Regions from separate parts of the Pseudomonas sp. PDM14 genome, predicted to be linked through region 1. Evidence: predicted binding sites of a transcription regulator. Region 1 holds the regulator's gene; each other region holds the start of a gene.
The links. The regulator FliA, encoded in region 1, starts transcription of late flagellar genes. The targets are predictions, from matches to a motif close to CTAAAGTTTNNNNNNNNNNNGCCGNTAA.
Positions count from the first base shown of each region.

Region 1 (3,276 bases):
ACCAGAATCCGGCACGCCGGGCGAGTTAGAGCAGGCGCCAGGCTCCACGGCGATCTAGTGTTGAGGTAGGGTGTAGTGCCCACTCAGCCCAGTGCAGGCAAGACAAGGTGTGTAGAGGACATGGGTAGTATTCATCCCGTACAGGTGATTGCAGTGACCGGCGGCAAAGGCGGCGTCGGCAAGACCAATGTGTCGGTGAATCTGTCGCTGGCCCTGGCCGATCTCGGCCGTCGGGTCATGCTGATGGACGCCGACCTCGGCCTTGCCAACGTCGATGTCCTGCTCGGCCTTACCGCCAAACGCACCCTTGCCGACGTGATTTCCGGCGAGTGCGACCTCAAGGACGTGCTGATCCAGGGCCCCGGCGGTATTCGTATCGTCCCGGCGGCTTCGGGCACGCAGAGCATGGTGCAGCTCACGCCCATGCAGCACGCCGGCCTGATCCAGGCATTCAGCGATATCAGCGACAACCTCGACGTTCTGGTGATCGACACCGCGGCCGGTATCGGCGACGGCGTGGTGAGTTTCGTCCGCGCGGCCCAGGAAGTGATCGTGGTGGTGTGCGACGAGCCCACCTCGATCACCGATGCCTATGCGCTGATCAAGCTGCTCAACCGTGACTACGGCATGAGCCGCTTCCGCGTTCTGGCCAACATGGCTCATAGCCCGCAGGAAGGTCGCAACCTGTTTGCTAAGCTGACCAAAGTGACTGACCGTTTTCTCGATGTGGCGCTGCAGTACGTGGGGGCAGTGCCCTACGACGAGTCGGTCCGCAAGGCCGTGCAGAAGCAGCGCGCGGTATACGAAGCCTTCCCGCGCTCGAAATGCGCACTGGCGTTCAAAGCGATAGCTCAGAAAGTTGACACGTGGCCGTTGCCGGCCAACCCGCGTGGCCATCTTGAGTTCTTCGTCGAACGTCTGGTGCAGCAGCCGATCGCGGGTTCGGCCGTATGACAGCAGCCAATGGACTTCTTATGTACAACAAGGCGCAGGCTCGGGACTCTCAGCACCAACTGATCGAGCGTTACGCACCGCTGGTCAAGCGCATCGCGTACCACCTGCTGGCGCGTCTGCCGGCCAGTGTCCAGGTCGACGACCTGATGCAGGCGGGCATGATCGGCCTGCTCGAAGCTTCGAAGAAATACGACGGCAGCAAGGGCGCCAGCTTCGAAACCTACGCCGGTATTCGCATCCGCGGCGCAATGCTCGACGAGGTGCGCAAGGGTGACTGGGCGCCGCGTTCGGTCCACCGCAACACCCGTATGGTCAGCGACGCGATTCGAACAATCGAGGCCAGAACGGGGCGAGACGCTAAAGATCAAGAAGTTGCGGCCGAACTCCAATTGAGTCTCGAGGATTACTACGGCATTCTTGGCGACACTTTGGGCAGCCGTCTGTTCAGTTTCGACGACCTCGTGCAGGACGGCGAACATGGCGGGCTGCAGGAAGACACCGGTAGTACCCAGACCGAACCTCTGCATGACCTGGAAGACGAGCGTTTCCAGGCGGCGTTGGCTGATGCCATCTCCAACCTGCCGGAGCGTGAACGTCTGGTCCTGGCGCTGTATTACGACGAAGAGCTGAATCTCAAGGAAATCGGTGAGGTCCTGGGGGTCAGCGAGTCGCGTGTCAGCCAGTTGCACAGTCAGTGTGCCGCACGCTTGCGGGCCCGACTGGGTGAGTGGCGAGCGCACTGACGGCGTCACCGGTTTCATGATTGCAGCGTCATCGGGTGCCGATGACGTTTAGGACTGTACGGAGGTCGACTTGGACAAGAACATGAAAATCCTCATCGTTGACGACTTTTCGACGATGCGACGGATCATCAAGAACCTCTTGCGCGATTTGGGTTTCACCAATACCGCCGAGGCTGATGACGGCACCACAGCATTGCCGATGCTGCAAAGCGGTAGCTTCGATTTTCTGGTGACTGACTGGAACATGCCGGGCATGACGGGTATCGACCTGTTGCGCGCGGTGCGTGCCGATGAGCGTCTGAAAACCCTGCCTGTATTGATGGTGACAGCTGAAGCCAAGCGCGATCAGATCATCGAAGCGGCCCAGGCTGGCGTTAACGGTTATGTAGTAAAGCCGTTCACTGCCCAGGTACTGAAAGAGAAGATCGAGAAGATCTTCGAACGGGTTAACGGCTGATGTCCGCCGCGAGGGCGCTATGGCAAACGAAGATTCTTCACTGGGCGAACTAGAGTCGACCCTGAAAGTTCATGCCCGCGAGCTCGTCGACAGCCTCGAAAAAGGTCACTTCGGCGAGGCGGTGCAACTGATCCACGAACTGAACCAGACACGCGACCGTGGCCTGTATCAGGAAGTAGGCAAGCTTACCCGCGAGCTGCACAGCGCGATCGTCAATTTCCAGATCGATCCGCGGATGCCGCACGCCAAGGAAATTTCACAGATCACCGACGCTACCGAGCGGCTGTCCTACGTTGTGCAGATGACCGAGAACGCGGCCAATCGCACCATGGACCTGGTCGAGCAGAGCGCGCCGCTGGTCAACGATTTGGGCAGCGAAGCGCAGAGCCTGAGTGCTGACTGGGGGCGCTTCATGCGCCGGGAACTCAGCGCCGATGCGTTCCGCGAGCTGGCCAAGCGTATCGAACTGTTTCTGGCCCGCAGCGACCGCGACAGCCAGAAACTCTCGGCGCACCTCAACGATATTCTGCTGGCGCAGGATTACCAGGACCTCACCGGTCAGGTGATCAAGCGTGTAACCCAGTTGGTTACGGAAGTGGAAGGTAACTTGCTGAAACTGGTGTTGATGGCCAGTCATGTGGACCGCTTTGCCGGTATCAAGCATGACCACGAAACACTGCGCGTAGAGCAAGAAAAACAAAAAGAGCCTTCCAAGGGTGAAGGTCCGCAGATTCATGCCGATAAGCGTGAGGATGTAGCATCCAATCAGGATGATGTCGACGATCTGCTGTCCAGCCTAGGATTTTAAGGCTCTAACAGAGCCTTTGGAGCGCAATGATGAGCTTCGACGCCGATGAAGAAATCCTCCAGGACTTTCTGGTAGAGGCCGGCGAAATTCTTGAACAATTGTCCGAGCAACTGGTTGAGCTGGAAAGCCGCCCAGATGACACGGGCCTGCTCAATGCGATTTTCCGTGGATTCCACACCGTCAAGGGTGGGGCCGGGTTCCTCCAGCTCAATGAGCTGGTGGAGTGCTGCCACATTGCCGAGAACGTATTCGACATCCTGCGCAAGGGTGAACGTCGGGTCACTGCCGAGCTGATGGACGTGGTGTTGCAGGCA
Region 1 covers NZ_JACVAQ010000002.1:553,109-556,384, reverse strand. Annotated here, with positions in the region: gene flhF (flagellar biosynthesis protein FlhF) at 1-29, shown strand, start outside; gene fleN (flagellar synthesis regulator FleN) at 121-954, shown strand; gene fliA (RNA polymerase sigma factor FliA) at 951-1,697, shown strand; gene IB229_RS15205 (chemotaxis response regulator CheY) at 1,780-2,154, shown strand; gene IB229_RS15200 (protein phosphatase CheZ) at 2,174-2,962, shown strand; gene IB229_RS15195 (chemotaxis protein CheA) at 2,992-3,276, shown strand, end outside.

Region 2 (3,276 bases), on a different contig from region 1:
CTTGATATCCGGGTTGAGCGTACGGTCCGGCGCCGGGGTCGGCGTACCGCCCAAGTCGATGACATAGGGGCTGGCACTTTCGGTGAAACCGATGGGATCCTGGAAGTAACCGGCAATGGCTTTCTTCTGCTCCGGGGTGGCCGAGGACATCAGCCACATCACCAGGAAGAACGCCATCATCGCCGTGGCAAAGTCGGCGAAGGCGATCTTCCAGGCGCCACCGTGGTGGCCGCCAGCGATCTTCTTGACGCGCTTTACGATAATCGGCTGGTTGTTTTCCATGGGCCTTAGCTACCGCGCATGGCCTGTTCGAGTTCGCTGAAGCTCGGTCGGTGCGCGGGGAACAGCACTTTGCGCCCGAACTCCACGGCCAGAGTTGGCGGCATGCCCGAGGCGGAGGCCACCAGGGTCGCCTTGATCGCTTCGTAGAGGTTCAATTCTTCCTTGGCATCGTGCCCCAGCGCATCGGCCAGCGGACCGAAGAAGCCGTAGGACGCCAGAATGCCGAGGAACGTACCGACAAGAGCGGTACCCACTTTCTCGCCGATCTGCGCGTTGTCCGCGGACGCCAGGATCGACATGGTGATCACGATACCCAGCACCGCCGCCACGATACCCATGGCCGGCATGCCGTCCGCGACCTTGGCCACAGCGTGGGAGGGGTGCTCCAGTTCTTCTTTGATGCCATTGAGTTCCATGTCGAACAGGCCCTCCAGCTCGTGCGGAGCCATGTTGCCGGACGACATGATGCGCAGGTAGTCGCAGATGAACGCCGTCATGGCCGGATCCTTGAGCACCGACGGGTACTTGCTGAAGATCGGACTGGCAGCGGGGTCCTCGACATCGGCCTCGATGGCCATCATGCCCTCGCGCCGGCTCTTGTTGAGGATCTCATAGAGCAGCTTCAGCACTTCCAGGTAGAAGCCGTGGGTGAAACGCGAGCTGAACATCTTCAGCGACTTCTTGAAGACAGTCATGAAGGTGCTGCCCGGGTTCGCCTGGAGGAACGCACCCAGTGCGGCACCGCCGATGATCATCACCTCGAAGGGGTGGATCAACGCCATGAACTTGCCGCCCGACAGAATGAAACCGCCGAGCACACTGCCGAATACGACCAAAATGCCGAGAATTTTTGCCATGAAGAAATGAACTTAAGAAGGTGAGTCGGAGGGGCTCGTTGAAAACAACCCTTCTATTTATCGGAACTATTGCGCCAGACTATAGCCAGTAAAGGCGAAAAGCCAGTTTGGCTCAAGCAGCATGAACTCTCCGAAGACCGCACCGCAGACACTCGAGGCCTGGCTCAAGCAGCTGGATGGGGTCCGTTTGCCCGTTGCCGCCAGCCAGCAGGAACTGGTACGTCGCAACCTGGTCGACAGCCGCCGCTCGCTGCGCGACATCTCGGACGTGGTGCAGAACAGCCCGGCTATCGCCCTCACTCTGATGCGCGCAGCCAATCGCAGCAGCAGCGGCTTCAGCGAACCCGCCGAAAGCCTGGAGATGGCGCTCAACCGCCTCGGCCTGAAGCGCGCCGAAGCGATCGTCATGCAGATGCCTGCCCTCGCCGACGACGACATGCCGCCAGCCCTGGCCCAGCTGCAGCTGATCAGCCTGCACGCCGCCCAGCAGGCCAGCGGTCTGTTCGCCGCGCGCCTGGCGCGCCTGTGGCAGGAGATTCACTGGAGCAGCCTGCTGTTTCTCGCCCCGCTCTGGCCGCTGGTCTACGCCCGCCCGGAACTGCTCGGCATCTGGGAGCAACGCGTGCTGGCCAAGGGCGAGCCGGCCGCACGGGTCGAGCGCGAACTGCTCGGCGTATCGCTGATCCAGCTGGGCCTGGCCCTGGCCCAGCACTGGCGCCTGCCGGAGTGGATCGCGCAGGGCTATTGCCTGCTCGCCGAGGACCGCCGCCTGCTGGTCAAGGCCCTGCACATCGCCCATGACAATGAGCACCCGCTGCACCAGCAGCAGATGCTCGACGACGACCCGCACCTGCGCCGCTGGCTGACCCACCCGGGCAACAGCATCCTGCTGGCCAACGGCCTGGCCGTGTCCGCGCACCACAACTGGAGCTGCCCGCACACCCTGCGCTGGCAGCGCCTGACCGGTCTGTACCTGCAGGTGCCGCTGGGCGAAGTGCAGCAACTGATCCACCAGCAGGCCGCACAGAGCGCCCGCCAGCACGCCGCCCCCAGCCTCTGGCACCCGGCCATTGCCCTGTTGTGGCCATGGGATGCTTGCCGCCTGCGCCTGCCGCCCGCCACCGTGGAAGCCAAGGCCGAGCCGAATGAATGGAAGGAACAGTGCTCGCGCCTGCTGGCACCGACCACGCCGTTCGCCAACGTCATCCAGCTCACCGACTGCGCCCGCACGGCCCTGGTCGCCAGCGGCATGCCGCGCGTCCTGCTGCTACTCGCCGACCGCAATCACACCCGCCTCATCGCGCAGCAGGCCGCCGGCCTCCCGGATGGTGCCGCCCAGCTGCGCCTCGACCCGACCCACAGCCAGGTACTGCGCAAGCTCCTCGCCCAGCCTGGCCAGCTGCGCATGACCCCTGCCAACATCGCGCAATTCTCTCCCCTGCTGCCCGGCCAGTTGAAGACCCTGTTCCCCAGCGAGCACCTGCTGCTGCGCTCGCTGGCCAGCAACGAGCGCGTGGTCATGCTGCTGGTCGCCGACCAGAACGGTGCGCCGATCAGCGATCAGCAGCTGCAGGTATTCGGTAAAACCGTGCAATGCATCGAGCGCGGCCTGGCCACCTTCGCCCGTCGTGGTGGATAGGCTTTCCGCTACAATCCGCTCCCCCATTCCCGTCTTCGGAGACCCCGCATGTCCGCCTTCTCCGCCCTGCCGCTGGTGATCGAGCCGCACGACCTGGCCGCCCGCCTGACGACGCCCGAGCTGATCCTGGTCGACCTGAGTCCTGCCGCGCGTTATGCCGAGGGCCATATTCCCGGTGCACGCTGGATCGACAGCAAGCGCACCCAGTTCGGCCAGCCACCGGCTCCGGGCCTGGCGCCGGAACAGGCGCAACTGGAAAACCTGTTCGGCGAACTCGGCCATGGTCCCGACGCGGTGTACGTGGTCTATGACGACGAAGGCGGCGGCTGGGCCGGGCGCTTCATCTGGCTGCTGGACGTGATCGGCCATCACCGCTATCACTTTCTCAATGGCGGCCTGCGGGCCTGGCTCGGCGACGGCCTGGCGCTGTCGCACGACGTACCGCCAGCGGCCAGTGCCCCCGTCAGCCTGACGCTGAGCGACGCACCCACCGCCACT
Region 2 covers NZ_JACVAQ010000001.1:1,499,410-1,502,685, forward strand. Annotated here, with positions in the region: gene motB (flagellar motor protein MotB) at 1-282, opposite strand, end outside; gene motA (flagellar motor stator protein MotA) at 288-1,139, opposite strand; gene IB229_RS07145 (HDOD domain-containing protein) at 1,261-2,778, shown strand; gene IB229_RS07150 (rhodanese-like domain-containing protein) at 2,827-3,276, shown strand, end outside.
Region 2: a site for FliA is predicted at 1,197-1,224, ahead of motA (flagellar motor stator protein MotA). Genes of this name have one in related genera too.

Region 3 (3,276 bases), on a different contig from region 1:
TGTCGATATCGTGGGCCACCGCGGTCTGCTGTTCGGCAGCAGCGGCGATCTGCTGGTTCTGGTCGACGATCATGCCCACCGCGCCGAGGATGTTCTCCAGCGCCTGCTGCACCTTGGCCGACTGGGAAACCGTGTTCTCCACCATCTGATGGCTGCCATTCATGGCGGTGACGGTCGCGCCGACCCCGCTCTGCAGGCGGCCGATCATCTGCTCGATTTCCTCGGTGGACTGGTGCGTGCGCTTGGCCAGGTTGCGCACCTCGTCGGCAACCACGGCGAAGCCGCGGCCCTGCTCGCCGGCACGCGCCGCCTCGATGGCCGCGTTGAGCGCCAGCAGGTTGGTCTGCCCGGCGATCCCCTTGATCACCTCGAGCACCTGGCTGATCGCCGCGCTGTCGGAAGCAAGCTGGTTGATTACGCCGACCGACTGCTCGATCTCGCTGGCCAGGCGCTGGATGCTGCCGACCTGCGACTCGACCGTGGCGCGACCGCTGACGGTTTCCTGGTTGACGCTGTGTGCGCTATCAACCGCGGCGGCGGCGCTGCGCGCCACTTCTTGGGCGGTGGCGGACATCTGGTTCATCGCGGTGGCGACCTGTTCGATCTGCCCGCGCTGGGCGGTGACGGCCTGGCTGCTCTGCCCGGAGACCAGCTCCACGCGATCGGCCTGACGCTCGACCTCGGTGACGGTCTGCCCAACCAGCTCGATCAGGTCGCGAATCTTCGCCACGCTGCCGTTGAACACCTGGCCCAGCTCGCCCAGCTCATCCTGGCTCTTGGCATTCACGCGCACGGTCATGTCACCGGCGGCGACCTGGTCCATGACCTTGCCGAAGCCTTTGAGGGTGGCACGGGTCGACACGTAGAAGCCGCCGTAGAGGTAGCCGATGAGCAGGAACACCACGACCAGGGCGACGACCAGCAGGACCATCTGCGAGCGTTTCTGCTCCAGACGCTCACCCAGCTCCTCGTTGAGGAAGCCGAGCACTTCGTCGTTCAGCGCGTAGGTCTTGTCGATGCCGGCAGTCATCTGCTCGAAGAAACCCTGCCACGGCGCGTCCAGCGTGTCGGCCATGAGGATGTTATCTTCCAGCTGCTTGCCGGCATCGGGCAGGCTCTGCCGGCTGGCTTCGGCCGGCGCGGTGAGGATCTGCTGGGCGCGGGTGTTGGTCTGCAGCGCGTTCTGGATCTTGAAGCCGTACTCGGCGTGGAGCTTCTCCAGCTCCAGCAGCAGTTCGTCGAGCTTGCCGCTGTCGGAAGAACCGAGAATGCCCTGACCCAGCGAATAGGAGCCCAGGGCGCGGCCCTTGCTCAGCGCCTTGGTCACGGGCGGGGTGACGGTGGTCATCAGCTCGGACATCTGGCGCACGGTCAGGTCACTGTCCTGGCTGAGGCCCGACTGGCTGGTGATGAACTTGATGAACACCTCTGCATTATCCAGCGCAGTGACGCCGAGGCCGGCCTTGCTGCGTTGCGAGGTCTCGTTCTTGATCGCTTCGAGGGCGGTCTTGACGCCGTCGCGCTGGGCGTTGAATTCCTCGACCTTCTGCGGCTCGTCGCTGCTCGGTTGCAGCGCGTCCAGGCCAGCACCGATGCGGGTCTGCAGGTCGTCGATCTGCTTGACCAGATTCTCCGACTCGCTGGACTGGCCGATCACGGCGTTGACTTCGAGGAGGTCGTTGAGGCGTTCGAGGTCCTGGCGCACCTTGAGGCTCCGCTTGAGCAGCTCGAGGCTCTGCAACTCCGTCCGGGTGTCGACGAACGCGTCGTACGAGTCGCGCACCAGATAGAAATTGGTCACCAGCATGGGCAGGAAGAACAGCACACTGATCAAACTGAACTTCATGCCGAAGCTCATACGGTTCATCAGCGCAATGGCGGGATACAACACGCTATTCACTACACGTCTCCTGTTGCCATTATTGTTATGCGCCGGACGGGAGAAGACCGACGAGGGAACGGCAATCTACGGGGGTACTGGTCAGTAAGGAATGTGCAGCATGCACGGTCCTCTGAGCAAACTGTATACCGGATATCGACCTCAACCTCTGTAACTTAAGGTTAAGAATGCGCGCACATTTTCGCTTCGGTATTGATCTGGGTGGTAGCAAGACCGAGATCATTGCCCTGCACGGTTCCGACGAACGGTTGCGCCGCCGCGTGCCGACGCCCCAGGGCGACTACCCGGCCACCCTGCAGACCATTGCCCGCCTGGTCCACGACGCCGAGCGTGAGCTGGGCGGGCACGGCACCCTGGGCATCGGCATTCCCGGCACCCGCTCACCGGATCACGGACGGATCAAGAACGCCAACTCGACCTGCCTGATCGGCGAAGACTTACAAGGCGATCTGGAACAGCTGCTGCAACGCCCAGTGCGCCTGGCCAACGATGCCGATTGCCTGGCGCTGTCGGAAGCCAGAGACGGGGCCGGCGCGGGTGCCAGCAGCGTTTTCGCGGTCATTCTCGGCACCGGCGTGGGCGGCGGTGTGGTCATCAATGGCCACCTGCTCAGCGGACCGAACGCCATTGCCGGCGAGTGGGGCCATAACCCCCTGCCCTGGCGCAACGCGGCAGATGGCCCGACAAGGCGGTGCTACTGCGGCCTGGACGACTGCATCGAGACCTTTCTCTCCGGCCCCGGCTGGGCCGCACGCAGCGCCCTGTCGGGTGACGCCCGCGAGCTGGAACAGGCCGCACAACGGGGCAACGCAGTGGCCGAACGGGCGATGGAACTGTATTGCGATCAGCTGGCACGGGCGCTGTCAGGCGTGATCAACCTGCTCGACCCGCACGTCATCGTGCTCGGTGGCGGGCTGTCGAACATGCCGGCGCTGTATGCGCGCGTACCGCCCCTGCTCCTGCGCCACGTGTTCTCCGACCAGGTCAACACACGCCTGCTGCCGGCGCAGCACGGCGACTCCAGCGGCGTGCGCGGGGCTGCCTGGCTGTGGGGCGAACACGAGCAGTAGCGGGCTCGATCAGAGCAGCAGGATCCACACGGCAAAGGCGGCGTACCAGAGCACCGCCGAGCGCACCAGCAATTGCCAGAGTTCGTCCAGGCTGCTGACACCCTGCTCGCCGGCCTGCGGCTCCGGCAGCTCACTGGCGGCACGCCCGGCATGGAACAGCAGCTGCGCGGCAGAAATATCCCAACTCAGCAGGTCATGCAGTACGGCACGGCTGACTGCGGCAAAGTTGCCGACCAGGGCAAAGCTCGCTGCCAGCACGCGCGCAGGCAGCCAGTCGAGGGCATGCCGCAGCTGTGCCGCGCGCTC
Region 3 covers NZ_JACVAQ010000003.1:221,132-224,407, reverse strand. Annotated here, with positions in the region: gene IB229_RS20725 (methyl-accepting chemotaxis protein) at 1-1,900, opposite strand, end outside; gene IB229_RS20720 (ROK family protein) at 2,068-2,970, shown strand; gene ampE (regulatory signaling modulator protein AmpE) at 2,980-3,276, opposite strand, start outside.
Region 3: a site for FliA is predicted at 2,033-2,060, ahead of IB229_RS20725 (methyl-accepting chemotaxis protein). Genes of this name have one in related genera too.